DNA from 2 places in the Lysinibacillus sp. NPDC097231 genome. Region 1 is predicted to be linked to the other one. Evidence: a T-box and tRNA genes for the amino acid it is inferred to sense, from the RefSeq annotation. Region 1 holds a T-box; the other holds one or more tRNA genes.
The links. A T-box is a leader RNA that pairs with one kind of tRNA and senses whether it is charged. The one in region 1 lies ahead of ileS (isoleucine--tRNA ligase), so its partner is inferred to be a tRNA-Ile.
Positions count from the first base shown of each region.

Region 2: it has a tRNA-Ile gene. The T-box ahead of ileS (isoleucine--tRNA ligase) is inferred to sense a tRNA for this amino acid. The anticodon was not compared.

Region 1 is NZ_JBIWDH010000001.1:272,823-298,060, reverse strand. Features, by position in the region: gene ACIQXF_RS01485 (DUF881 domain-containing protein) at 1-573, shown strand, start outside; gene ACIQXF_RS01480 (DUF881 domain-containing protein) at 657-1,376, shown strand; gene ACIQXF_RS01475 (small basic family protein) at 1,380-1,751, shown strand; gene ftsA (cell division protein FtsA) at 1,847-3,130, shown strand; gene ftsZ (cell division protein FtsZ) at 3,413-4,570, shown strand; gene ACIQXF_RS01460 (sigma-E processing peptidase SpoIIGA) at 4,848-5,681, shown strand; gene sigE (RNA polymerase sporulation sigma factor SigE) at 5,695-6,402, shown strand; gene sigG (RNA polymerase sporulation sigma factor SigG) at 6,517-7,290, shown strand; gene ACIQXF_RS01445 (YlmC/YmxH family sporulation protein) at 7,807-8,043, shown strand; gene ACIQXF_RS01440 (YggS family pyridoxal phosphate-dependent enzyme) at 8,195-8,899, shown strand; gene ACIQXF_RS01435 (cell division protein SepF) at 8,883-9,377, shown strand; gene ACIQXF_RS01430 (YggT family protein) at 9,398-9,679, shown strand; gene ACIQXF_RS01425 (YlmH family RNA-binding protein) at 9,955-10,743, shown strand; gene ACIQXF_RS01420 (DivIVA domain-containing protein) at 10,839-11,363, shown strand; T-box leader at 11,646-11,865, shown strand; gene ileS (isoleucine--tRNA ligase) at 12,037-14,805, shown strand; gene ACIQXF_RS01410 (hypothetical protein) at 15,151-15,363, shown strand; gene ACIQXF_RS01405 (hypothetical protein) at 15,356-15,604, shown strand; gene lspA (signal peptidase II) at 15,699-16,178, shown strand; gene ACIQXF_RS01395 (RluA family pseudouridine synthase) at 16,175-17,086, shown strand; gene pyrR (bifunctional pyr operon transcriptional regulator/uracil phosphoribosyltransferase PyrR) at 17,328-17,870, shown strand; gene ACIQXF_RS01385 (uracil-xanthine permease family protein) at 17,891-19,180, shown strand; gene ACIQXF_RS01380 (aspartate carbamoyltransferase catalytic subunit) at 19,397-20,275, shown strand; gene ACIQXF_RS01375 (dihydroorotase) at 20,277-21,554, shown strand; gene ACIQXF_RS01370 (carbamoyl phosphate synthase small subunit) at 21,554-22,654, shown strand; gene carB (carbamoyl-phosphate synthase large subunit) at 22,647-25,238, shown strand, end outside.
Region 2 is NZ_JBIWDH010000027.1:13-4,482, reverse strand. Features, by position in the region: gene ACIQXF_RS15810 (CynX/NimT family MFS transporter) at 95-1,303, shown strand; gene ACIQXF_RS15805 (nitric oxide synthase oxygenase) at 1,342-2,388, opposite strand; tRNA gene ACIQXF_RS15800 (tRNA-Glu) at 2,721-2,792, opposite strand; tRNA gene ACIQXF_RS15795 (tRNA-Asn) at 2,794-2,870, opposite strand; tRNA gene ACIQXF_RS15790 (tRNA-Ile) at 2,875-2,951, opposite strand; tRNA gene ACIQXF_RS15785 (tRNA-Gly) at 2,958-3,031, opposite strand; tRNA gene ACIQXF_RS15780 (tRNA-Phe) at 3,037-3,112, opposite strand; tRNA gene ACIQXF_RS15775 (tRNA-Ser) at 3,118-3,210, opposite strand; tRNA gene ACIQXF_RS15770 (tRNA-Ala) at 3,226-3,301, opposite strand; tRNA gene ACIQXF_RS15765 (tRNA-Pro) at 3,316-3,392, opposite strand; tRNA gene ACIQXF_RS15760 (tRNA-Arg) at 3,406-3,482, opposite strand; tRNA gene ACIQXF_RS15755 (tRNA-Lys) at 3,508-3,580, opposite strand; tRNA gene ACIQXF_RS15750 (tRNA-Gln) at 3,593-3,667, opposite strand; tRNA gene ACIQXF_RS15745 (tRNA-His) at 3,677-3,752, opposite strand; tRNA gene ACIQXF_RS15740 (tRNA-Trp) at 3,805-3,878, opposite strand; tRNA gene ACIQXF_RS15735 (tRNA-Tyr) at 3,883-3,966, opposite strand; tRNA gene ACIQXF_RS15730 (tRNA-Thr) at 3,976-4,051, opposite strand; tRNA gene ACIQXF_RS15725 (tRNA-Asp) at 4,058-4,133, opposite strand; tRNA gene ACIQXF_RS15720 (tRNA-Val) at 4,138-4,213, opposite strand; rRNA gene rrf (5S ribosomal RNA) at 4,227-4,342, opposite strand.

The DNA of each region.
Region 1 (25,238 bases):
GAGCAAGAGGATTCATATCGTGAGGAGTTAATCGCACAGCAAGAACGTAATAAAGAGCTTTCTGAAGAGGCAAATGCTTTACAAGAAAAAATTCGTAAGTATGAAAAATCATTTGTTGCGGGTGAAAAGAATTATAAAAATCTTGTTGAAGAAGCAGAGGATTTACGTTTGTTATTGGGTGATATAAATGCAGAAGGAAAAGGGATTCGGCTAACCCTGCAAGATGGTGATTACGATCCGAAATCTGCTAATCCTAATGAATATATCGTGCATGAAAGTCATGTTTTTAAATTGCTCAATGAGCTTAAAATTTCTGGCGCACAAGCAATTGCTATTAATGGACAACGGGTCTTGGCGAATTCCTATATTCGTTGTAATGGACCAGTCATTACTATTGATGGCAAGCAACACCCAGCTCCATTTGTCATCGAGGCCGTTGGGAATTCAACAACATTGGCGGCTTCCTTAAATTTAAATGGTGGCGTAGTGGATCAATTACTAAATGACAATATTGTCGTGTCATTAGAAGAAAATCAAAAACTAACAATGCCAAGTGTAAAAGTCGAGAGTTAAACGATTTCATTTTTACATCTATCCTCCAGTTAAGTGATAGATTTTAATCTGTGGGGCTTACGATACGTCTAGGAGGGGCTATTTTGAAAAAAAATATGTACACCCGAATAACGATCGTGCTATTTATTATCGGTTTGATGATAGCGGTACAATACAATACCATACAACAACCAGCTGAGCGAGATACACGAGATATTTGGGCCATAAGAGAGGAATTAGCAGAGGAAAAGCAAAGACATTCCACATTATTAGCAGAAATTCGCTCACTTAATGAAGTAGTGGATCGCTATGAGCAATCTGAAAAAGCAAGTTTACAATCAGCATTAAATGAAACATTAAATCGTTTAAAGTTACAGGCAGGGCTAACGGAAGTCACAGGACCAGGTGTTGTACTTCGTGTTGAGCCAGCGCCTGAATTAGTAGAAATGGGGTATGAAATCCAAGAAATTTCACCTGATTTACTAACCCAATTACTGAATACCCTGTTTAAAAACAATGCAGCTAGTGTTTCGATTGATGGAAATCGCGTTGTACATACGACAGCCATTCGGGACATAAATGGAAAAACCACAGTGAATAGTGTACCACTGTCCTCGCCACCTTTTGAAATTTATGTTGGGACAAGCTCTTTTAAGGAAGCTCAAAAAATGTACAATTCGTTACAAGCTTCAACATTTATCGATTCCTTTTATTTAGATAACTTTAATCTAGTAATAGAAGAGCCGATTGAACAGTTAACAATCCCAGCATTTGATCAGCAGTTGACAAATGATTATTTAACAGAGGTGAAAAAAGGAGAATAATATATGTGGCTACCATTTTTAGGTTTGATATTTGGACTTGCCCTAGGCTTGTTAACAAATATACAAATACCCTCTATTTATGAAAATTATCTGTCAATAGCTGTTTTAGCAGCCTTAGATACATTATTTGGCGGTATTCGCGCTCAATTACAGCAAGTATATGACGATAAAGTATTTGTATCAGGATTCTTTTTTAATATAATTCTTGCAGCAGGTTTGGCCTTTTTAGGAGTGTATTTAGGAATAGATTTGTATCTAGCGGCCATTTTCGCTTTTGGAGTACGTTTATTCCAAAATATAGCAATAATTAGGCGTATTTTACTAACTCGGTTAGATGAAAAACGTCACAAGAAGAAAAAAACTTCCATAGAATGAGAGAAAAATTGACCAAAATACTCGATTTGCTTAGACATTATGCCAAATTTACAATAGAATGAAAATAAGAGCATTTTTCAAGGAGGTGCAGCGGATTGAATCAGCAAGATTTATATATTTCTCTTGATATAGGATCATCCTCTATCAAGGTATTAATAGGTGAAATGAGTGACGGTCAATTACATGTAATTGGGGTCGGAAATGTAAAATCGAATGGGGTTCGAAAAGGTGCAATTGTTGATATTGATGCAACAGTTCAATCTATTCGAAAAGCAATAGAACAAGCCGAGCGAATGACAGGATATCAAATTAATGAAGTCGTTTTAGGAGTTCCAGCTAACCAGACGATGTTACAACTAGTTAAAGGTGTTGTCGCTGTAAATAGTGATAATAGAGAAATTACAGATGATGATTTAGACAGAGTGGTAGAATCTGCACAGGTCATGTCAATACCTCCTGAACGTGAATTAGTTAACATCATTCCAAGACAATTTATTGTGGATAACTTAGACGAAATTAAAGATCCTCGTGGTATGATTGGTATCCGTCTAGAGATGGATGCCACAATGATTACAACTTCCAAGACACTTTTACACAATGTTCTTCGCTGTGTTGAACGTGCGGGTCTAAGTATTCGAGAAATATATTTGCAACCGTTAGCAGCAGGTTTTTTTGCCCTAACAGAGGATGAGAAAAACCAGGGTACTGCCTTTATTGATTTAGGGGGCGGTTCAACTACTATCACAGTGTTTGAAGAGGGACTGTTGACACATACGGGTGTAATTCCAATTGGTGGCGATCATATCACAAAAGATATATCGATAGTCTTAAAAACTCCAACAGAACAAGCTGAACAAATTAAACACCAATTTGGACATGCCTATTATGACGACGCATCAGATGATGAGTTGTTTGAAGTACCGATTGTAGGCACAGATTCAACAGATCAGTATAGTCAGCGTTTTATCTCTGAAATTATTGGTGCTCGCTTGGAAGAGTTATTTGAATTAGTGATTGACGAGTTAGCGCGTCTAGGTGTTCGTGATTTACCGGGCGGTGTTGTTTTAACAGGTGGCGTTGCAAAGCTTGAAGGTATTGCACAACTGGCACGTCAAATTCTGCAAACGCGTGTTAGAATATATACACCCGATTATATTGGCGTCAGAGAGCCTTCGTATACGACGGCAGTTGGACTTATTCGTTACGCCTATTTAGAAGATGATTTTTACGGAAAAAGTACAAATACGCAGCCTATTGAATATGCGGTTGTAGGTTCTCCAGCAGCCACACCTAAGAAGCAAGAATATGCCGCACCTTCAGAATCAAAAGGAAGCGTAATCGGGAGAGCAAAAAAATTATTTGATAAGTTTTTTGATTAACTTCTTTCAGCAAATGTCCTTTGTACCGAAAGCATAGCGACAGGTACAGAAGTCTCCCACCTCTATAGGTGGTGAGAGATGAATGCGGATTTAAGCTACTTTTCAGCAGATGTCCAAACACCTGCTGAAAGAAGTTAATGCCTCCGGCGGATGTCACGGAATCGGAAAGGAGTTCTTTGTGCCAGCACAAAGCCGATTCCGGACGCAATTATACCGAGGCATAATTGATCTTGAATGCGTAATGAATGATACAGAGTCGAGTTACCGTGGGAGGAAAAAGAAATGTTAGAATTTGATACAAGTATTGATCAACTTGCAGTAATAAAAGTCATTGGTGTTGGTGGTGGCGGTAACAACGCTGTCAATCGAATGATAGAACATGGTGTACAAGGTGTTGACTTTATCGCAGTAAACACAGATGCACAGGCACTAAATTTATCTAAAGCAGAAGCAAAGCTACAAATTGGTACAAAACTAACTCGTGGTTTAGGAGCAGGAGCAAACCCGGAGGTAGGGAAAAAAGCCGCAGAAGAGAGCCGTGAACAATTAGAAGAGGTTCTACGTGGTGCAGATATGGTATTCGTTACAGCTGGAATGGGTGGAGGAACTGGTACTGGTGCAGCGCCAGTAATCGCTCAAATTGCACGCGATTTGGGAGCCCTTACAGTCGGTGTTGTAACACGTCCATTTACGTTTGAAGGTCGTAAACGACAAACTCAAGCTATCGGTGGTATTGGTGGTATGAAGGAGTCTGTAGATACTTTAATCGTTATTCCTAACGACAAGCTACTACAAATTGTCGATAAATCTACGCCAATGCTTGAGGCATTCCGTGAAGCCGACAATGTTTTACGTCAAGGTGTACAAGGTATTTCGGATTTAATTGCCACGCCAGGTCTTATTAACTTAGACTTTGCAGACGTAAAAACAATTATGTCTAATAAAGGTTCAGCGTTAATGGGTATTGGTATTGCAACAGGTGAAAACCGTGCTGCAGAAGCAGCTAAAAAAGCAATTTCAAGTCCTTTACTTGAATCATCAATTGATGGCGCTAAGGGAGTCTTGATGAATATTACAGGTGGCTCGAACCTTAGCTTATTTGAAGTACAAGAAGCGGCAGATATCGTAGCTTCAGCATCAGATGAAGAGGTAAATATGATTTTCGGTTCTGTTATTAACGAAAATCTAAAAGATGAAATAATTGTGACAGTGATTGCCACTGGTTTCTCAGAAGAAGTTCTACAGCAACAACGTAGTACTACAAGACCAACGTTAAATTCAAATAAACAAGCTACACAGCAACAGCAAGCTCCAATTCGTGAACAACGTCAAGATGTATATGTACAGCAAGAGCAACCACGTCAAAATCAACAAAATTATGCGCAGGATGACATGCTTGAGGTACCAGCATTTTTACGTAACCGTAAAAATCGTGGATAAATGAAAGAATCTAACTTCTAAAAAGCTCGTATTTTACATATGTAAAATACGAGCTTTTTTTCTTTATATAGCAAGTATTTTTATAGTGAAAATGAAGTGCAAATGAGGCGACACGCCAATTAGATAGAGGTAATTGGTATTTGAACGTAAAAATTAATTATGTTCGAACGTGTAAGGAAAAGATGTATTTTGTCAAAACATTTTAAGGAAATGATGCGATTGTTTGACAATATTTGTGAGTGTAACATGCTAACTTTGTAAGTAGGAGGCGGCTGTTATGTATGGAGAATGGCTGGTGCTCATTAATACGCTTTTTAATCTAGCGATCCTCACGTTTACGGCAAAAATAACAGGGGTTATTGTAAAGAACACGAGATTATTAATGAGTTCTATTTGTAGTAGTTTTGTAGCTGTAATAGGTGGTCAAATGCTGTTGACAACGTTGCTGAGCTTTATCTTACTAATTGGTATTGCTTTTCGCTTCAAGCTTCGAAGCTTTCAAAAGCAAGGACCAATCGTTTTGACTGCAACAATTGTTGTCGGTGGATTGTTAACAGCGTTACAACCGTACTTAAAAAATCTTTCTGTCGTCCATTTTATAATTATTTGCTTACTTTTAGCTGTTGGTAATCTTGTTGCTTTTTATAAGCAATGGGGATTTGTAAAGCTAGAGCGTCTAAGTGGTCAGTTTGTTTTTGATACGATGTTAAAAATTTTTGATGTAAAGATTCCACTCTCTGCATTTGTGGATACTGGTAATCAAGCTATCGAGCCTCTATCAGGAAAACCTGTTCACTTTGTCTCTTATGCAGCTTTACGACCACATTTACCTGCAGCATTTTGTAAATCATTATTAGAATGGCAAGAAACTGATCCGTACAATGTATCAATGTTTTCAGAAGATTATCAGCGTTATATTCGATTCATTCATGTCAATACAGTACAGCAGCAGTCAGTTGTACTAGGTTTTCGCTTTGATGAGTGGCAAATAAAAGGGGAGCACTCACAAGTGAAAACGAATGAATATATTGTTTTAACCAAAAAGGCTAAAAATTTTCCACATAGCACAGCAGCAATTTTACATTTTTCAGCGCTTTCAAATAACTCATAGAGGGGGAGAACTATTGCTTCTTAGGCTACTTGCTAGCTTGAAAAAATTTTGGAGTAAGTTTCGGAGTCGTGAAACGTACTATATAGGGGGAAATGATTCATTGCCAGTGCCATTAAGTCGAGAAGAAGAAGTTACAGTCATTGCATCCTTTATGAATGGTGATTTACGAGCTAGAGATACACTAATTGAACGTAATTTACGTCTTGTTGTTTATATTGCTAGACGTTTTGATAATACGGGTACGCCGATTGAGGACTTAATTAGTATTGGCTCTATCGGTTTAATTAAGGCAATTGAAACGTTCAATACAGATAAAAATATAAAGCTTGCAACATACGCATCACGTTGTATTGAAAATGAAATTTTGATGCATTTACGTAAAACAAGCCGAATGAAGGGTGAAGTTTCATTGGATGAGCCATTAAATTCTGATGCGGATGGAAACGAGTTGCTATTGTCTGATATTTTAGGCACTGAAGAGCATATTATTTTAGACAATGTAGAGAAGAAGATTGAGCGTCAACATATGTTTCATGCCATTAATTTACTAGGTGCGCGTGAAAGATATATTATGGAATGTCGTTTCGGCCTCAATGGCAAAATTGAAATGACTCAAAAAGAAGTTGCCGATCATTTAGGAATTTCACAATCATATATTTCACGATTAGAGAAGAAAATTATTCAAGATTTACGTGAAAACTTGAATCAGCCAATATCTTAGAGAGGGAAATTTATCCTACCTAAAATTGGTCGTAGCTTTGGTGCATATTCTCGTTTCTCTCGGACAAACTGATGTCACGGTTTAGTCAGAGAATAACATCCGGAGGAATCGAATATGCGAACTAAAGTAGATCTTTGCGGCTTAGATACATCGACTTTGCCAATTTTAAAGCACGAGGAAATGAAGGAGCTCTTCATCCGTTTACAAGCTGGAGAAACTGAAGTTAGGGAAGAGCTTGTAATGTGCAATTTAAGGTTAGTGCTCAGTATTGTCGGTAGATTTGCCTACAGGGGTGAACAGGCAGATGATTTATTTCAAGTAGGCTGTATTGGCCTTATGAAAGCCATTGATCATTTTGACTTGAAGCATAATGTGCGATTTTCAACATATGCTGTTCCAATGATCATTGGAGAAATTCGTCGCCATCTGCGTGATCATCATGCGTTACGTGTTTCTCGTTCTCTTAGAGATATTGCATATAAGGCGATGCAGGCAAAAGAGCAATGGATAACCGATAATTTGCGAGAACCAACGATTGAAGAAATTGCTGAAATGATTGACATGAAAAAGGAAGATGTTCTTTTTGCTTTAGATGCCATTCAAGACCCAGTTTCATTACAAGAGCCTATTTATTCAGACGGTGGAGACGCTGTTTATATGATGGACCAATTACGTGATGATGATGTATCAGAGGATCAATGGGTTGCCTACGTGTCGGTAAAGGAAAGTTTGCAAAAGCTCGATGAACGTCAACAAATGATTGTTGCAAAGCGTTTTTATTATGGTGAAACACAAACTGAAATTGCGAAAGAATTAGGAATTTCTCAAGCGCAAATTTCACGACTAGAAAAAAATGCGATAGAAACAATGCAGAAAGATTATAAGTAAAAGACAATGCGCATCCGAACTCTGGGGTGCGCATTTTATTTATTAAACAAAATGCAGGTGATTTCCGTTCCGACTGGTCACTATAAAGTAAAAGGATTAACACACAGTTTGTGCAGGAATCCTTTTTCGCTTATTAGAAGGTGGATGTCGATAAAATTCAGAAGATAGGTGATAAAACGTAAAAGTTTATCGATAAAAATTAAAAGTTCGGCGATAATTCTTGAAAGTGTTCCGATAAAACTAAAAAGTTGGATGTCATTTTGTTAAAACGTATATCATATGAATTTGTTTATTTCCGTTCCGATTGGGCGCCCCTTGGGGAATGGAAAGCGACCCCTCCTTTTGCCAAAAAGCCATACTTAATTTAATATGACATAGCGCTACAACATCGACAAAGATTCCTTGATCATTTCATGTTCATTTAAACAATAATAAACACATAAATATAAAGGGAGGGAAAACATAGTTTGTTGAGATAAAAACGATGTTGAGAGTAATTGATTTAGGAGGGATAAAATGCGTTTCTCGATGTTGCAACAAAAAGAAGTAATTGAAGCAGGCAATGGACGTTTTTTAGGATTTGTGGTAGATGCAGAGGTTTCAAAAGAAACAGGCTATGTAACAGCCTTTATGATTGCAGAACCACGTAAATACCTGGGACTTTTTCGGGGAGAAGATTCTATAAGGAAAGTGTATATGAAAGATGTACTTGTAGTGGGAAAGGATGTCATCTTAGTTAAAGCATTATCCTAAATGGTGAAATTATTTTCAATCGAAAAAGCCAAGCTATTGGAAATAGATGAATGATGCAAATGTACTTTCACATAGGTCAGGCTATTCATTGATAATTCAAGCATAGCTTGTTACAATAAAGGAAACTATTGTTGTAAAGTTGGGAAAAACAGTGACTAAAATCTTAACAAATTTAAACAAAATTAATGATCTAATACATGTAGCAAAAAAACGTGCAAATCGTGAAACAGAGAGAGTTCAAATTATTGCAGTAACAAAAGAGGTTTCAGTAGAAAGAACGCAAGAAGCAATTGATGCAGGACTTATTCATTTAGGAGAAAATCGACCTGAGGGATTAAATCGCAAAATTGAAGCGATTCAAGCTAATGTACATTGGCATTATATAGGATCTTTACAAACACGTAAGGTAAAGCAGGTCATTAACAACATAGATTATTTACATTCATTGGATCGTCTGAGCTTAGCAGAAGAAATTGAAAAAAGAGCAGACAAACCTGTAAAATGCTTTGTACAAGTTAATGTATCAGGGGAAGAATCGAAACATGGTTTATCGTTTGAAGAAGCCCTTCCTTTTATTGAATCATTAAAAAATTTTACGAAAATTGAAGTTGTTGGTTTAATGACAATGGCACCAAATACAGATGACGATGCTATTATTCGCTCTGTTTTTAAGCAATTAAAACAATGTCAACAGCAAATAGCCGAGCAAGGATTCGCACACGCACCTTGTACCGAGGTATCAATGGGCATGTCTAATGACTTTGAAATTGCGGTAGAGGAAGGGGCTACATTTGTACGAGTCGGAACGGCTCTTGTTGGAAATGAAAGAGGGGAACAGGATGAGCATGAAAAATAAAATTAAAAACTTCTTTTATCTAGAGGAAGAATTAGAAGAAGAAATCACGCAAGCTCCTATTCAACAGCAACAACCCGTACAACATCAGCAACCGATTCAGTCAGTGAAGCCTAAAAAAAGTATCAAAGAACGAAAAGCTCAGGTTCATGAAATAGTTCCACAGAGTAATGCTTCAAATAATATAGTAAGTTTACAGGCAGCTATGAATTCTAAAGGTGCAAAAGTTGTATTAGTGGAACCTAGAGTTTATGCTGAAGCACAAGATATCGCTGAGCATTTAAAAAACAAACGTGCAACAATCGTTAATTTACAGCGTATAGAACGAGAGCAAGGTGTGCGCATTATTGATTTTTTAAGTGGCACAGTTTATGCACTTGGCGGTGACATACAAAGAATCGGTAAAGACATTTTCCTATGTACACCTGAAAATGTAGAAGTGTCTGGCGAAATTTCAAATTTTATTTTAGACGATAATTAATAGCGAGGATTGTAATTTATATGATGTTATATTCTATTTTGTACTTTGTTGATAAAGCATTTAATATATACTCATTTATGTTAATCGGATATATATTAATGTCATGGGTGCCTGCTGCACAAAATTCAACAATTGGTCGAATACTTGAAAAGGCGTGTGAACCATATTTAGGTATTTTCAGGAAATTCATTCCGCCCCTTGGTATGATTGATATTTCACCAATTGTGGCAATATTTGTGCTTAATATTATAAAAAATGGGCTTTTTATTGTTATTCAATATATATACAATATGTTAGGTTAACAAAAATCCTCACGAATGGTGAGGGTTTTTTATTTATTTGGGAATACTACATACAAACCTTGAACGAATTGAGAAAGCTATGCATTGTGCTTGTAGAAACAAAAGTGATGGATAGAACTGACAAAACACCGGATAGAAGAGTCGAAGTGGATAGGATCAACGAAATGAAGGATAAAAGAACCGAAGTGACTAATAGAAGAGTCAAAACGATGAATAAATAAGTCGTAAAAATAACAATAAAATAGAATTAGTAGATAATAGAGGGTGAGAGTATTATGGAGCATTTAATTCAGCATTTTAGGAAAGATGAACAGCCTTTTATTGAACAGGTTGTGAGTTTGCAGCGTGAGGTGGAGGATCGATATGCTCCAAAGCTTACTGATTTTCTAGATCCTCGACAGCGATTTATTGTGACATCCATTATTGGACAGTATGACACATTAAAAACAGTTAGTGCCGGGCTCTTTGATAAAGCAGAAAGACAACGTATGCTAATCTATCCAACATATTACGAACCAGTTGAAGAGGATTTTCAGCTTACGGTTTTTACGATTCAATACCCTGCAAAATTTGTACAATTACAGCATCCAGATGTTCTTGGAGCATTATTATCTTTAGGACTGAATCGTGGCAAATTTGGCGATATTCGTGTAAATGAATACCAAATACAGTTTGTTGTAGCTAATGAGGTTTCAGAATATGTACGTTTACATTTAACAGGTATCGGCAAGGTAAAAGTGCATGTAGAATCAATAAAAGAGAAGGAGCCCCTTCTTGAAAATGAGGAAGAATGGCTGGAAGAGTTTCATACTGTTTCCTCTATGCGTTTAGATGTTGTCATTGCCACCGTTTTAAAAATGTCTCGTCAAAAGGCGCAGGCATTAATTACGGGTAAAAAAGTCCGTGTCAATTGGACTGAGAGAGATACAGTTGCATTTGAATTACAAGAAGGAGATATAGTATCAGTACGCGGAAGCGGTCGAGTAAAAATTAGTATGACTGAAGGACGGACGAAAAAAGATAAAATTCGATTGCAAGTCGGTCGATTGGCCCAAAAAAGCTGAAAATCAAGTAATTTTCATTAATTTTTACTGCTAAGTTGTCGGAACAATTGTATAATAGGAAATACGAATGTACATGTAAAGGAGAGAAGGATCGTATGCCATTATCACCTATTGATATACATAATAAGGAGTTTACAAAATCCTTCAGGGGTTATGCTGAAGATGAAGTAAATGAATTTTTAGATCAAATTATTAAAGACTATGAAATTTTACTGCGTGAAAAAAAGGATGTCGACAAACAACTAGAAATGGCTTTAGAACAAGCGAGACATTTTAACTCCTTAGAGGAAACGTTACAAAAATCGATTGTTGTAGCTCAAGAGGCAGCTGATGAAGTGCGAAGAAATTCGCAAAAAGAGGCAAAGCTTATTGTAAAGGAAGCAGAAAAGAATGCTGATCGTATTGTCAATGAGGCTTTAACGAAAGCTCGTAAAGTAACAATTGAAATTGATGAGCTAAAGAAACAATCAAAGGTATTCCGAAATCGTTTTAAAATGCTTGTTGAGGCACAACTTGATTTACTGAATGCAGATGACTGGGATCATTTGCTGCAATATGATATTGATCTTACTGAAATTCAATCGTCTGTTGATGAAGCACAGGAATCCGATCAAGTTTAACTTCTTTCAGCTAGTGTTAGGTACACCTACTGAAATAGAGGAACTCAGGCTAAGAACTTCACTTCCTGTGAAAAATACCTGAGTGACCAACAACATGTTGTTGTTGCCGCTTCGCTTTCGTACAGACAAAAACATGTTGCTGTCGCTACGCTTTCGTACAGAGCCGAATCATAATGGATATGCTCATTTTTGTAGTAGTGTAGATCGTTAATAAGTGAAGCTTGACGTGATTGTTTGATTTTCATATACTAATGGAATAGTAATTATTTTGAACAGATATGCATACAGGCAGAGATGAAGACAGTATTTGTTAGGCGTAGTAAAGCGATTTGGGGATAGTGTGAGCCCAAACAAGCAAATAACAATGAATATCACTTCTGAGCTAAATAACTGAAAGAAGTAAGTTATTTCGTGATGCACGACGTTAACGTGCTTAAAGTGGTAGTACAATTTTGTACTACAATTAGGGTGGTACCGCGAGTATAAGCTTCTCGTCCCTTTGAGGGATAGAGAGGCTTTTTTTATTTGCTTAAATTAGCATTTCAGAATAAGAAACTTTGTCTTCTAAGTGTTCATTGTTAAAATGTTTCAGATTTGCTAATAACTGTCTTATGTGAATGAGCGCCTTAGTGCATTTGTTCTTTGTTTGTAAAAATTAAGGAGGAATTGAAAAATGGTCGAATATAAAGATACTTTATTAATGCCAAAAACAGATTTCCCAATGCGTGGAAATTTACCGGCAAATGAACCGAAGATGCAAGAAAAATGGGATGAAATGGACATTAACAAATTACAGATGGAGCGCACTGAAGGACGTCCAGAATATGTGCTACACGATGGTCCTCCTTATGCAAATGGTGATATCCATATCGGTCATGCTTTAAATAAAGTGTTGAAAGATATGATTACACGTCATCGCTCTATGTCTGGCTACCATGTAAACTACATTCCCGGCTGGGATACACATGGTTTACCAATCGAGCAAGCACTTACAAACAAAGGTGTAAAGCGCAAAGAAATGTCTGTTGCTGATTTCCGTAAATTATGTGAAGAGTATGCTTACGAACAAATTGACAATCAACGCACACAATTCCGCCGTTTAGGTGTTCGTGGTGATTGGGAAAATCCATATATTACATTAAAACCAGCATTTGAAGCACGCCAAATTGAAGTATTCGGTAAGATGGCGGAAAAAGGCTATATTTATAAAGGCTTAAAACCAGTATACTGGTCTCCATCATCTGAATCAGCGCTTGCAGAAGCTGAAATTGAATATAAAGATATAAAATCTCCTTCTATTTATGTAAGCTTTGCAATCAAGGATGCTAAAGGTGTAGTACCAGCAGATGCTAAATTTATCATTTGGACAACGACACCTTGGACTATTCCAGCGAACTTAGGGATTTCAGTAAACCCTGAATTTACCTATGTTGTTGTAGCAGTTACAGATAAAAAATTCATCATTGCGAAAGAATTATTAGAAACAGTTGCTAGCGTACTTGAGTGGGAAACATATGAAGTTGTACAGGAAGTAAAAGGTGACGCATTAGATCGTATTGTTGCACAGCATCCATTCTATGACCGTGAATCTCTTGTGATGGTTGGAGAACACGTAACGGCTGAAGCGGGTACTGGTTGTGTTCATACTGCGCCTGGTCACGGGGAAGATGACTATTATATTAGTAAGCAATATGATTTACCAATTCTTAGCCCAGTTGATAATAGTGGTTGCTATACTGATGAAGCACCTGGTTTTGAAGGTGTATTCTACAATGATGCAAACAAATTAATCACAGAAAAATTAAAAGAAGTAGGCGCATTAGAAAAGCTTAACTTCTTTACACACTCTTATCCACATGACTGGCGTACGAAAAAACCAGTTATTTATCGTGCAACACCACAATGGTTTGCGTCAATAGATGCATTCCGTGAAGAGTTATTAGAGGCTGTAAAATCAACAACATTTACACCTGCTTGGGGTGAAACACGCCTTTATAATATGATTCGTGACCGTGGAGACTGGGTAATTTCACGTCAGCGAGCATGGGGTGTTCCAATTCCAATTTTCTATGCTGAAAATGGAGAGCCAATTATTACGCAAGAAACAATCGCCAATATCTCTGCATTATTCCGTGAGCATGGATCAAATATTTGGTTCCAAAAAACTGCAAAAGAATTATTACCTGAAGGTTTCACACATCCCGGTAGCCCGAACGGTGAGTTTACAAAAGAAAATGATATTATGGACGTTTGGTTCGACTCAGGCTCTTCACACCAAGGTGTGTTAGTAGAACGTGGTATGAAATATCCAGCTGATTTATATTTAGAGGGCTCTGACCAACATCGTGGATGGTTTAACTCATCATTAATTACTTCGGTAGCTATTAATGGCTATGCACCATATAAAGGACTATTAACGCATGGTTTCGTTTTAGATGGTGAAGGTCGTAAAATGAGTAAGTCATTAGGGAATGTAATAATCCCTAAAAAAGTGATGGATCAATACGGTGCAGATATTCTTCGTTTATGGGTTGCTTCTGTCGATTATACAGGCGACGTTCGTATCTCAATGGATATGTTAAAGCAAGTATCCGAAGTTTATCGCAAAATCCGTAACACATTCCGTTTCTTACATGGTAATGTAGCTGATTTCGATCCGTCGAAAGATCGTGTAGCATATACAGAGCTTCGTGAAATGGATCAATACGTTTATATGCGCCTACAAGATGTCTTAAAAACTGTAAGTGCTGCATATGATCGTTATGATTTTGCAGCTGTTTATCATACGGTGAATAACTTTGTTGCAGTAGAATTATCTTCATTCTATTTAGATATTGCAAAAGATGTAGTATACATCGAAGGTAATGACAATAAAGATCGTCGTGCGATGCAAACAGTTATTTATGATACATTGATGACATTAGTAAAAGTGATGACACCAATTATCCCTCATACAACTGACGAAATGTGGTCTTACTTACAAGCACAAGGTCTTGTAGAAGAGGAATCTGTACAATTAACAGACTTCCCAGAGGTAGATGAACAGGAAAACTTCGAAAGTCTACGTGCTAAATGGGTAAAAATTATTGATGTTCGTGATGATATTTTAAAAGCATTAGAAGAAGCTCGTAATGCAAAAACAATTGGTAAATCGCTTGAAGCTAAAGTGACAGTTTATGCGAAAGAGGATGTGGCAGCATTATTGAATGATGCAAGCATTGACTTCGCACAACTTTCAATTGTTTCTACTTTTGAAGTAGCACCAATAGAAGCTGCACCTACTGATGCATTAGCTCTTGAACATGCATCGATTGTTGTAGAGAAAGCAACAGGTGAAAAATGTGAGCGTTGCTGGTCAATTTCTGAAACAGTCGGCACAAATGAAGCACATCCAACAGTGTGCGCGCGTTGTGCAGAGGTTGTAGAAAAATATTACGTTTAATATAAACTAAAAATCTATATTATACCGAGGCATAATTGATCATATCAATAACCTCATGTAAACAAGCAAACACCCTTAAGCTATTTCTATTACTTATGAAGTGATAGGAATAGCTTTTTTTGTTCTATAAAAATGGAAAGTGGCAGATAGGACGATCAGAGTGATGGATAGAACTGACAAAGTGACGGATAGGAAAGGCCGAAGTGAAAGAAGAGCTGAAGTGAAGGAAAGAAAGAAGAGAGACGGATAGAAGAGTGAAATTGACGGATAGAACTGACAAAGTGATGGAAAGAAAGGCGAAAGCGACGGAAAGCAGAGCCGAAGTGAAGGAAAGAAAGAATAGCGATGGATAGAAGAGCGAAAGTGACGGATAGAACGGTCAGAGAGATGGATAGAAAGATAAAAACGATGGAAAGCAGAGCCGAAGTGAAGAAAAAAAGAAGAGAGACGGATAGAAGAGTGAAAGTGACGGATAGAACTGACAAAGTGATGGAAAGAAAGGCGAAAGCGACGGAAAGCAGAGCCGAAGTGAAGGAAAGAAAGAATAGCGATGGATAGAAGAGCGAAAGTGACGGATAGAACGGTCAGAGTGATGGATAGAAAGACAAAAACGATGGAAGGCAGAGCTGAAGTGAAGGAAAAAAGAAGAGAGACGGATAGAAGAGTGAAATTGACGGATAGAACTGACAAAGTGATGGAAAGAAAGGCGAAAGCGACGGAAAGAATAGCCAAAGCAGCGGATATCTCAGTGAACGCCCTTAGTAAAGCCCGAGTCGTAACGAAAATCAACCTCACATAATGGTGATGACTTATATTTTCATGCTATATTAGTTATTCTGAGATGGGCTGTTATGGTAGAATAGGTTAGATGTTGAGCGAACGGAGGAATGTCTGTGTATAAATATTATGGATTGGCCGCATTCGTGATTCTTTTAGATCAATGGACAAAATGGCTAATTGTAAAAAATATGGAGTTACGTGAACGGATTTCTGTATGGGATCCATGGTTTGGGATATTGTCTCATCGAAATAAGGGAGCAGCATGGGGTATGCTAGAAGGACAGATGTGGTTATTTAGCATTGTCACAATAGGTGTTATTTGTGCCATCCTTTATTTTTATCATAAAGAAGCCAAGGGTAAACCTATTTTTCAAGTAGGCTTAATGCTTTTATTAGGCGGAGCTGTCGGTAATTTTATTGATCGTTTATTTAGAGGCGAAGTGGTTGATTTTGTGAATGTACTAATTCCAGTCATTAATTATGATTTCCCAATCTTTAATATCGCAGATGCAGCTTTAACGATTGCGGTAGTCGTATTAATGATTGGTTTAATCGTTGAAGATAAAAAAGAAAAGAGACAGGTGAAACAATGACGCAAGTATCATATACAATGGAAGAACAGCAACAGGGAGAGCGCATTGACAAGGCACTTTCTAACGTGCAATCAGAATGGTCGCGCACACAAATTGGGAATTGGATTACTGAGGGTATTGTCAAAGTAAATGGCGAATCTGTAAAGGCAAAGTATAAAGTTAAAGTCGGCGATATTGTAGAAATTGATGTCCCAGAAGCAGAGCCATTAGATGTTATTGCTGAAAAATTAGACATTGATATTGTCTACGAAGATGCAGATGTTCTTGTGGTGAATAAACCAAAGGGTATGGTTGTACATCCAGCGCCTGGACATATGACAGGTACTCTTGTAAACGGCTTAATGTATCATTGTAATGATTTATCAGGCATTAATGGCGTTATGCGTCCGGGAATTGTCCATCGTATTGATAAAGATACTTCAGGATTATTAATGGTCGCTAAAAATGATGTGGCCCATGAATCATTAGTGAATCAGCTAGTCAATAAAACGGTAACACGTAAGTATACTGCACTTGTGCATGGACATATTGCTCATGATAAAGGAACAATTGATGCTCCTATTGGTCGAGACCAAAAAGATCGTCAAAAACAAGCGGTTGTCGACAACGGTAAACATGCAGTAACCCACTTCCAAGTTATCGAACGCTTTGGCGATTATACACTAGTGGAATGTCGTTTAGAAACAGGACGAACTCATCAGATTCGTGTGCATATGAATTATATCGGCTATCCACTCGTTGGTGATCCAAAATATGGGCCAAAGAAGACATTAGAATTTGGTGGACAAGTACTGCACGCAGGTATTTTAGGCTTCGATCATCCTACATCAGGTGAATATTTAGAGTTTGAGGCACCACTTCCTGCTGATTACGAACAATTATTAAATGATTTAAGAAATAGGCATTGACGTTTAGTAAAAGAAGGTCTATACTAACGAAAGTGAATGAACTACTAAACAAAATATTCACCTTTAATGGCAGTCCAGAGAGGCTGAGAAGGTACATGTGATAGTGTTGCAAAAATTTGTGCTGCAAATTTTTCAACATGCTTTTTAAACACGTATTCAACCCTCTCAGGCTATTCGCCTCGAGAGGTTTTTTTATGGACACATGACCAACAATAGATAAAGAGAGGAGGAGGAAACTTACATGACGCAAAATGAACTATTAGACGGCCCGTCTATGGCAAGGGCATTGACACGCATTGCCCATGAGATTATCGAACGTAATAAAGGAATCGACGAATGTATTTTAGTTGGCATTAAAACAAGAGGTGCTTTTCTTGCAAAACGCTTGGCAGAAAGAATTGAAAAAATTGAAGGTAAACCAATTCGTACTGGGGAGCTTGATATTACCCTTTATCGGGATGATTTATCGACAAAACATGAAAATGAACAAGCGCACGTTGAGCAAGTAGATATTGATTATGTTGTTGCTAATCAAAAGATCATTCTAGTTGATGATGTCTTATATACAGGGCGTACAGTACGCGCAGCGCTAGATGCGATCATGGATTTAGGACGACCTGCTCAAATTCAACTTGCAGTTCTTATCGACAGAGGTCATAGAGAGCTTCCAATAAGAGCTGATTATGTTGGTAAAAATGTTCCGACATCTGGAGTAGAGCGTATTGTCGTGAATTTACAAGAGGTAGACGGAGAAGATTACGTCATTATTTTTAAAGAAGACTAACTATAAAGTGAGGAAACAATATGTCAAATGCTGTATTAGATATTAAGGATAAACCGACCCCAGTCCAACTGGTGACATTAAGTTTCCAACATATGTTTGCCATGTTTGGGTCAACAATTTTAGTCCCGCAGTTGGTAGGACTGAGCCCAGCTATCGCCCTTTTAACGAGTGGAATTGCAACCTTATTCTTCTTACTGATTACGAAGTTTCAAGTGCCAGCATATTTAGGGTCATCCTTTGCATTTATTGCCCCAATTATCCTTGCGACAAAAACTGGCGGCGTAGGAAGTGCAATGATTGGTGCTATGGCAGTCGGGATTACATATGGTATTGTATCCCTTGTCATTTGGAAAAGTGGCTATAAGTGGATCATGAAAATTTTGCCGCCGATTGTAGTAGGTCCTGTTATCATGGTAATTGGTCTTGGATTATCAGGCACAGCGGTTAATATGGCGATGAATGTAGACGGTGAGTATAGCTTTTTACACTTCTCAGCAGCGTTAGTAACATTATTTACAGCGATTATTTTCACGATTTTCTTTAGAGGGATTTTAAGTACAATGCCAATCTTAATTGGCTTAATTGTTGGGTATGTATATTCAATGATCATCGGTATCGTTGATTATTCACCAATTGCTAAAGCAGATTTCTTTGCACTCCCTGACTTCTTAATACCAGGTGTTCACTATGACTTTGAAATTACAACAAAACTACTACTGACAATGGTGCCAATCGTTATCGTAACCATCTCAGAACATATTGGTCACCAATTAGTTTTAGGTAAAGTTGTCAATCGAGATTATATTAAAGAACCGGGTTTACATCGTTCTCTATTAGGGGATGGACTTGGAACATTCATCAGTGCATTGATTGGTGGTCCACCGAAAACAACTTACGGTGAAAACATCGGCGTTCTTGCTATCACTCGTGTTTACAGTGTGTATGTAATTGCAGGTGCAGCAGTTGTAGCAGTATTACTTTCATTCTTCGGGAAAGCAATGGCAGTTATTGCAACGATTCCAACATCTGTACTTGGTGGGGTTTCTATCTTACTCTTCGGTATCATTGCCGCTAGTGGATTAAGAATGCTAGTTGATAATCATATCGACTTCGGAAATAGTCGTAACTTAGTGATTGCCTCTGTTATCTTAGTAATCGGCATTGGTGGCGCGAAGTTTGTAATTTCTGAATCACTAAGTATCGAAGGTATGGCATTAGCAGCGATTATCGGTGTTCTTTTAAACGCCATCCTACCAGGTAAAAAAGAAGCGGATATACCAGTATCATATAAACAAAATGAAAATTCATAGTAGTACCTTTTAATGAATTGTCCAGAGAGGCAAAAAAAGGGAAGTCGTGGACAGGTTAAGCGTAGGAATGTACCCTGCTTTAGTTTGTCACGCCTCCTTATGCCTCGTTGATGACATCAGCGGGGCTTTTTTATCGCAATTACGCCTTGGCGTAATTGATTTAAGAGAACGTCATACATAGACGTTCATGACACACAACTCAATGGAGGTCACATGATGAAGAACTTATTATCGATGGAACATTTAACAACAGAAGAAATCAACCACATCCTAGATCGTGCTCAAGCTTTTGAAAATGGTGAAGCATCATCGTTATCTCAAACTTACAACATTGCAAACTTATTTTTTGAACCAAGTACCCGGACAAAAACGAGCTTTGAAATGGCCGAGCGCAAAATTGGCTGTAACGTTATCCCATTTGATGCTGGTTTTTCGAGTGTTACAAAAGGGGAAACAATGTACGATACTGTTAAAACGTTAGAGATGATAGGCATGGATGCAGTTGTCATTCGAGCAACTGAAGATGAATATTACAATGAGCTTCTGGAAGGCATAAATGTTGCAATCATTAACGCTGGTGATGGGGCAGGCCAACATCCATCACAATCATTACTGGATCTTTATACAATCAAAAAAGAGTTTGGTTCATTTGAGGGGTTGAATGTGACAATCGCTGGAGATATATCTCATAGCCGTGTAGCAAAATCGAATGCGTCCGCATTACAACGCCTTGGGGCAAATGTTCATTTCCTTTGTCCAGAAGAGTGGGGAGGCGGTTTCGAAGCACATCATTCTTGGGATGATTTAATCGAAATAAGCGATGTTATTATGTTACTTCGTGTACAACATGAACGTCATAAGGTTAATAAAAGCTTCTCAAAAGAGAGCTATCATACAGAGTACGGTTTAACGATTGAACGTGAAAAACAAATGAAGGAAAGAGCGATTATCATGCATCCAGCACCGGTCAATCGTGATGTAGAAATTGCTTCAGAGCTAGTAGAGTGCGAGCGTTCTCGAATTTTCGAGCAGGTTCGAAATGGTGTATATACACGCATGGCAATTGTCGAAACAATTTTAAAGGGGAGAGAATAACATGACAAAGGTTCTTCAAAATGTACAAATGTTAAATGAACAAGGCGAGCTACAAATTGTAAATATCGCTATGGCAGAAGGCAAAATTACTGCAATCGGACAAGATGTAACTGTAGCAGACGCTGAAATTATTGAAGGAAATGGTTTTGTTGTTGCACCAGGCTTTGTCGATGTCCACACTCATTTACGTGAGCCAGGCTTTGAACATAAAGAAACAATTGCTACTGGTTCAGCTTCAGCAGCAAAAGGCGGCTTCACAACAATTTGTGCGATGCCAAATACAAAACCAGTACCAGATTCTGTAGAAAACATGCAGTTGATTAATGGTCTTATTAAAGAAAGTGCAGCTATTCGAGTGCTTCCATACGGATCACTTACAAAGGACATTTCAGGTGAAGTTCGTACAAATATTGAAGAATTAAAAGCACATGGAGCTGTTGCATTTTCAGATGATGGTGTTGGTATCCAGCTTGCGTCAACAATGTATGAACAAATGAAGGATGCAGCACAGCATGATATGGTAGTTGTGGCGCACTGTGAAGATAACTCATTAATTTACGATGGTGTCATGCATGAAGGAAAGCGTAATAAAGAGCTTGGCCTACCAGGAATTCCATCGATTTGTGAATCTGTTCAAATTGCGCGTGATGTGCTACTAGCAGAAGCAGCTGGCGCACGCTATCACGTTTGTCATGTTTCAACTAAGGAATCTGTACGTGCAGTACGAGATGCTAAAGCGGCAGGCATTCGAGTAACTGCTGAAGTTTGTCCGCATCATTTATTACTTGAAGAAATGGATATTCCATCAGATGATGCAAACTGGAAAATGAACCCGCCATTACGCGGTGCAGATGATAAAGACTCTCTACATGCAGCGCTTCTTGATGGCACGATCGACTGTATCGCTACAGATCATGCACCACATACAGTGGAAGAAAAATGTTGTGGCATGGTTGGAGCACCGTTTGGCATTGTAGGTTTTGAAACAGCATTCCCACTACTATACACTCAGTTCGTAGAAACAGGGAAATGGACGTTAAAACAGTTGATTGACTGGATGTCAGTAAAGGCAGCACAAATTTTTGATCTACCATATGGCACATTAGAAGTTGGATCTTCTGCAGATATGATTTTAATAGATTTAAATAAAGAACAAACAATTGATGCAGAGGGCTTTGTATCAAAAGGGCGCAATACACCATTCAATGGTTGGGTTGCAAAAGGATGGCCAGTCCTTACAATTTTCGAAGGCAATATCGTATACCAGGAGGCAGAGTAATGAAAAAACGTTTACTTATTTTAGAAGATGGCACAGTATTTACAGGTACAGCGTTCGGTAGCGAGCGAGCTTCACAAGGTGAGGTTGTATTCACAACAGGGATGACAGGTTATCAGGAAACAATTTCAGACCCTTCATTCTACGGACAAATCGTAACGTTAACTTATCCTTTAATTGGTAATTATGGTATTAACCGTGATGATTTTGAATCGATCACACCAGCTATTCGTGGATTTGTAGTTCGTGAATTAGCAAAAACACCTTCAAACTTCCGCTGTGACTTAACAGTTGATGAGTACTTAACATCAAAGGATATCCCAGGGATTGAAGGAATCGATACACGAAAATTAACTCGTATTATTCGCAGCAAAGGGTCAGTAAAGGCTATTTTAACAGCGGCTGATGAAGAAGTGGATGTGGATGAAATCGTAGCAAAATTACAGGCAACACCAGCGATTACTCACCATGTACGTGAGGTAACGCCGAAAGCAGCTTACCCATCACCAGGTCGTGGCAAACGTGTAGTTTTAATTGACTATGGTATGAAACACGGTATTCTTCGTGAGTTAAACAAACGTGATTGTGATGTGCTTGTTGTACCTTACAATACGCCAGCAGAGGAAATTTTAGCGTGGCATCCAGATGGAATCATGCTTTCAAACGGTCCAGGTAACCCTGAAGATGTACAAGAAGGTATTGAAACAGTTCGTAATTTAATCGGACAAGTGCCGATGTTCGGTATTTGCTTAGGCCACCAAATTTTCTCTTTAGCAAGTGGTGCACGAAGCTTCAAATTACCATTCGGTCACCGCGGTGGAAACCATCCAGTAAAAGATTTACGTACTGGCCGTACTGATTTAACATCTCAAAATCACGGCTATGCAATCGATATCGATTCATTAAAAGATACAGATTTAGAATTAACACATATCGCATTAAATGATGGTACTTGTGAAGGTGTGCGTCACAAGAAATATCCAATCTTCACAGTGCAATATCACCCAGAAGCATCACCAGGACCAGAGGATTCAAATCACTTATTTGATGAATTTATCGAAATGATGGAAGTAGAAGCAGGGAAGGGGAAACAACATGCCTAAACGTACAGATATTGAAACTATTTTAGTAATCGGATCAGGTCCAATCGTGATCGGACAAGCAGCAGAATTTGACTACGCAGGAACACAAGCTTGTCTTTCATTAAAAGAAGAAGGCTATCGCGTTATCTTAATTAACTCAAACCCTGCGACAATTATGACAGATACAGAAATTGCCGACAAAGTATATATTGAGCCAATTACACTTGAGTTCGTATCACGAATTTTACGTAAAGAGCGTCCAGATGCCATCCTACCAACACTTGGTGGTCAAACGGGTCTGAATATGGCGATTGAATTAGATAAATCAGGAATTCTAGATGAACTTAGTATTGAAATTCTTGGTACAAAATTAGAGGCTATCCATAAAGCAGAAGACCGTGATTTATTCCGTAATTTAATGTATGAGCTAGGGGCACCAGTACCCGAATCAGATATTATCCATAACTTAGACGAAGCGAAAAACTTTGTAGCGAAAATTGGCTACCCAGTAATCGTTCGCCCTGCCTTCACACTTGGTGGTACAGGCGGCGGTATTTGCTACAACGATCAAGATCTGGAAGAGATTGTGACATCTGGTCTAAAATATTCTCCAGTAACACAATGCTTACTAGAAAAATCAATTGCGGGTTATAAAGAAATCGAATATGAAGTAATGCGTGATGCGGCAGACAACGCAATCGTTGTATGTAACATGGAAAACGTTGACCCTGTTGGTATTCATACAGGTGACTCCATCGTAGTAGCACCTACGCAAACACTTTCAGATCGTGAAAACCAAATGCTACGTAATATCTCTTTAGATATTATCCGTGCACTAAAAATTGAAGGCGGCTGTAACGTACAATTAGCCCTTGACCCATACAGCTTTAATTATTATGTGATTGAAGTAAACCCTCGTGTATCACGTTCATCAGCGTTAGCGTCAAAAGCAACAGGCTATCCAATTGCAAAGCTAGCAGCAAAAATTGCAGTCGGTTTAACGTTAGATGAAATTAAAAACCCGGTAACAGGCTCTACGTATGCTTGTTTCGAGCCAGCTCTAGACTACATCGTAGCAAAAATTCCACGCTGGCCATTCGATAAATTCGAATCAGCAAAGCGTAATCTTGGTACACAAATGAAAGCGACTGGTGAGGTAATGGCACTTGGTCGTACGTTTGAGGAAGCTATGCTAAAAGCGGTGCGCTCTCTTGAAACAGGTCAAGTTCACTTAGAGCTTAAACATGCAGAAGAAAACTCTGATTCTTGGATTGAAAAACGTATTCGTAAAGCAGGTGACGAGCGACTATTCTTCATCGGTGAAGCACTGCGTCGTGGTGTGACAATCGAACAAATCCATGAGTGGTCTGAAATCGACTTATTCTTCTTAAATAAATTCAAAAACATCGTAGATATGGAGCAAACACTTGCTGACAATAAAAACGATAAAGACGTATTACGTACAGCAAAACGTCTAGGCTTTGCGGATAAGAAAATTGCAGAGCTTTGGGAAACAACACCAGAAGAAGTTTACGCATATCGTAAAGAACATGGCATTATCCCAGTATATAAAATGGTTGATACATGTGCAGCAGAGTTTGAATCTGAAACACCTTACTTCTATGGAACGTATGAGGAAGAAAACGAATCCATTAAATCAGACAAGCCATCAGTTGTTGTACTTGGCTCAGGTCCAATCCGTATTGGTCAAGGAGTAGAATTCGACTACGCTACAGTACACTCAGTATGGGCAATTCAAGAAGCTGGTTACGAAGCAATTATCATTAATTCAAATCCAGAAACAGTATCAACTGACTTCTCGATTTCAGATAAATTATACTTCGAGCCATTAACGATTGAGGATGTTATGCATATTATCGACCTGGAGCAACCAATCGGTGTGGTTGTTCAATTCGGTGGTCAAACAGCCATTAACCTTGCTGATAAATTAGAGGCAAATGGCGTGAAAATTTTAGGTACATCCCTTGAAGATATCGACCGTGCAGAAAACCGAGACAAATTTGAGCAAGCATTGCGTGATATGGACATTCCACAGCCACAAGGTGAAACAGCTATCTCAACAGAGGAAGCAATTGCTATAGGTGAACGTCTAGGCTTCCCTGTGTTAGTTCGTCCGTCATATGTACTAGGTGGACGTGCGATGGAAATAGTCTACAACCAAGAAGAATTACAACACTATATGGAAAATGCTGTAGAAGCATCTCCTGATCATCCAGTATTAGTTGACCGCTACTTAACTGGTCAAGAAATCGAAGTAGATGCAATTTGTGATGGTGAAAATGTTTTAATTCCAGGTATCATGGAGCATATCGAGCGTGCAGGTGTTCACTCTGGTGACTCCATCTCTGTATATCCACCACAAAAATTAACTCAAGTTCAAAAAGATACTTTAGTGGATTATACAACTCGCCTTGCAAAAGGTCTTGGAATCATAGGCTTAATGAACATCCAATATGTTATTTCACAAGGTGAAGTGTATGTCATCGAGGTTAACCCACGTTCATCTCGTACAGTACCGTTCTTAAGTAAAATTACAAACATCCCAATGGCGAATATTGCAACAAAAGCGATTCTTGGTAAATCA
Region 2 (4,470 bases), on a different contig from region 1:
TGTTCCGTATTTTATGAATTTTCTACTATTTTTAATGATGTGGTAAAGTGATATAGTGGTTCAATTATAATTGTTCTTACAGGGGGGATTTATTTTGACTACTCATGAACATTCTACTACTAATCCTAGCAGGGAAATTAGCTGGAAAGGTACAACCTTATTATTAGTCATTGGCGTTATATGTATTGCCTCAACATTACGAATGCCATTAACAGCTGTTGGACCTATTATTGCCTTTATCCGTGAAGATTTAGGTATATCCAACGTATTAGCGGGATTTCTAACAACTATCCCGTTGCTAGCCTTTGCGGTTATTTCGCCATTCGCACCAATTGTCGCACGTAAATTGGGGCTAGAATTAACATTATTTTTATCTACTATTCTTTTAGCATTGGGGATCGTACTTCGCTCTCTTGGTACGACAAGTTTACTCGTGTTCGGTACTATGCTAATTGGAATAGCCATTTCATTTGGCAACGTGCTCATTCCAGGATTGCTTAAATTGAAATTCCCTTATCATGTAGGTTTACTGATGGCATTTTTTACAATGTCGATGAATTTAACAGCCGGACTTGGTGCTGGTATTAGCTACCCGATTGCCAATTCGTCGCTTGGCTGGCAAGGTGCATTGGCAATTGCGCTTGTCCTAGTAGTGTTAACCATTTTAATTTGGATTCCACAGTTGAAATTTAATAAACCTGAACCAACTGTTAAGACTATGAAAGCTCGTAAACCATTATGGAAATCACCTGTTACTTGGGCAGTAACAGGCGCTATGGGCTTACAATCATTATTATTCTATACGACCGCAGCTTGGATTCCTGAAATATATATCGCACAAGGATTACCTGCGGATCGTGCAGGCTGGATGTTTTCCATCATGCAGTTTTCACAGGTTCCCATGGCTTTAGTTGTGCCTATTATTGCTAGTAAAATGACATCTCAACGACCTCTTGTATTAATGTTTACATCATTTTATTTAGTTGGCTTTATCGGGGTAGTTATGGAATGGACAAGCCTCGCAGTGTTGTGGATGGTGCTTCTAGGCTTAGCAGGAGGGGCTTCATTTGCTTTAGCAATGATGTTCTTTACACTACGTACTCGTACTGCTTTTGAAGCGGCTGATTTGTCAGGCTTTGCACAATCATTAGGTTATTTATTTGCCGCTATTGGTCCAATCTTATTTGGATATTTGCACGACTTATTTGGTGGCTGGAACATCGCTGGCTGGCTCTTTGTTGTCGTGGTAATGATACTGTTCTTGTGCTCAATGAGAGCTTCTAAAGATGAATATGTGAATTAAAAAGGCAGCTCATGTTAACATGAGCTACCTTTTTTCGATTAGTAAGGTGGTTTCTGATAAAAATAATTCGGTGTATTGTAAACATTAACAAATGGCTTATGAAAAATATGAGTTGTCGCTGGCGAAAGAGGTGGAATTAACCACGTCCAGTTACCTGTCAAGTCACGATTTGCTTTTTCTTCAGCCTCTTCAAATAGCTTAAATTGTTGTGCAGCTGTATGATGATCTACGATACTGACACCGTCTTCTTTAAATGAGTGAAGTACCGCAATATTGAGCTCAACTAGGGCTCGATCACGCCAAAGAGATGATTGCTTTGTTGTATCAAGCTGAAAGATTTCTGCGACTGCTGGAAGCATATTATAGCGATCATAATCGGCTAAATTACGCGCACCGATTTCTGTCCCCATATACCACCCATTAAATGGGGCTGCCTGAAAATCGACACCTGCCATTTGGAAGCGCATGCTCGAAATAATTGGCACTGCATACCATTTTAATCCTAGTTTCTCGACCTCTTGGAACTCTGGATGACGAATCGGTACCTCAAGCACATATTCATCAGGGATTGTAAACACTTGTGGTTCCCTACCATCTACTTGTATCACAAGTGGAAGCACATCAAATGCTGTTCTCTCACCTTGCCAGCCTAGTGATTCACATACCCTTGTAAACTCAACAGAGTGTGGATCACCAACGATTCCTGATTGCGTTTCATAGCCTGCATAACGGATTAGTTGGTGATTCCATATACGAACTCGATCTGATGCAAAAACGGTTATTGTTGGTCGAATTTTCCCGTCATTTGTTGCATATCGAATATGCTCAAGCAATGCAGTAAATATAGCCTCTTCCTTTAAAATATCACGTGCATCTATAACATGCAGTGTTTGCCAAAACAAACGGCCAATACACTTATTACTATTGCGCCAAGCTACCCGCACACCAAAGGTTAATTCTTCAGTTGTTGGTATATATTCTTCTGCTATTTTAATTTGCTGTAATCTATTTTCTAGCCATACTTCAGACTCATTTTGTTCTAATTGATAAAGTTCTAAAAACTGCTGTACCTCTTGTAAATTCATATCGAATTCCTCCATATACCCTCATATTAGAGGAATGGAACTGTTAGCACCACGAAAAATTCTGTTGGAAAACATACATATTTTATATATGAAATACTTTGTTCAAATTTATGGAGCTGACATGTAATATCTCTAGTTTTACAAACAGCCTTATTTATCAAGCCATATTAAAAGTGTTTTTTCATTAGTGACCATAAGAATTAATGGATTAGCATCTTCATTAGAAATAAAAAATTTCTTCACAAATGGCGATCATTATTTGGAGTCACATATTTAGAGATTATTGTAGGCATAAAAAAAGCATGTTGCACTAAAACGTGCAACATGCTTGATGACCCGTACGGGATTCGAACCCGTGTTACCGCCGTGAAAGGGCGGTGTCTTAACCACTTGACCAACGGGTCATGGCTCCGAAGGCAGGACTCGAACCTGCGACAACCTGATTAACAGTCAGGTGCTACTACCAACTGAGCTACTTCGGAATAATGGTGGGCCTAAATGGACTCGAACCATCGACCTCACGCTTATCAGGCGTGCGCTCTAACCAGCTGAGCTATAGGCCCATTATTTGGAGCGGGTGATGAGAATCGAACTCACGACATCAGCTTGGAAGGCTGAGGTTTTACCATTAAACTACACCCGCATATATGGTGGGTCAGGACGGAATCGAACCGCCGACACTTAGAGCTTCAATCTAATGCTCTACCAACTGAGCTACTGACCCGAAAATGGAGGAGGTAGAGGGATTCGAACCCCCGCGCGGTGTTACCCGCCTGTCGGTTTTCAAGACCGATCCCTTCAGCCAGACTTGGGTATACCTCCGTAAAACTATATCAATGGTGGAGCCTAGCGGGATCGAACCGCTGACCTCCTGCGTGCAAGGCAGGCGCTCTCCCAGCTGAGCTAAGGCCCCATATTAAGAAAAGATGGTCGGAATGACAGGATTCGAACCTACGACCCCTTGGTCCCAAACCAAGTGCTCTACCAAGCTGAGCTACATTCCGATAAATCTTAATATGGCGCGCCCGACAGGAGTCGAACCCATAACCTTCTGATCCGTAGTCAGACGCTCTATCCAATTGAGCTACGGGCGCTAAACTTTCTAGTCAATATCAATGATGAGCCATGAAGGACTCGAACCTTCGACCCTCTGATTAAAAGTCAGATGCTCTACCAACTGAGCTAATGGCTCATAAAATAAAAATGGCTGGGGTACTAGGATTCGAACCTAGGCATGACGGAATCAAAATCCGTTGCCTTACCGCTTGGCTATACCCCAATGCTAAGATGGGGCGACTGATGGGAATCGAACCCACGAATGTCGGAACCACAATCCGATGCGTTAACCACTTCGCCACAATCGCCATTATATGATATGTAATCACGGCAGTGTTTGATAACGAGTACCTTGAAACCTGGCAGGGGCAGTAGGAATCGAACCCACACCAAAGGTTTTGGAGACCTCTATTCTACCGTTGAACTATGCCCCTAAAATGGTGGAGGGGGACGGATTCGAACCGCCGAACCCTAAGGAGCGGATTTACAGTCCGCCGCGTTTAGCCTCTTCGCTACCCCTCCAAGGGATGATGGTGCCGGCGATAGGAGTCGAACCCACGACCTACTGATTACAAGTCAGTTGCTCTACCAACTGAGCTACACCGGCAAAAAATGGCGGTCCCGACCGGGATCGAACCGGCGATCTCCTGCGTGACAGGCAGGCATGTTAACCGCTACACCACGGGACCATAATGGTGGAGGATGACGGGCTCGAACCGCCGACCCCCTGCTTGTAAGGCAGGTGCTCTCCCAGCTGAGCTAATCCTCCACATAAAAAATAAGCGAAGCGACGTCCTACTCTCGCAGGGGGAAGCCCCCAACTACCATCGGCGCTAAAGAGCTTAACTTCCGTGTTCGGGATGGGAACGGGTGTGACCTCTTTGCCATCATCACTTCACTTATTCAGTTGAAAGAACCTATTCTCTCAAAACTGGATAAACGTGCATTGATTGCTTCAAACATTTTGGTTAAGTCCTCGATCGATTAGTATTCGTCAGCTCCATGTGTCACCACACTTCCACCTCG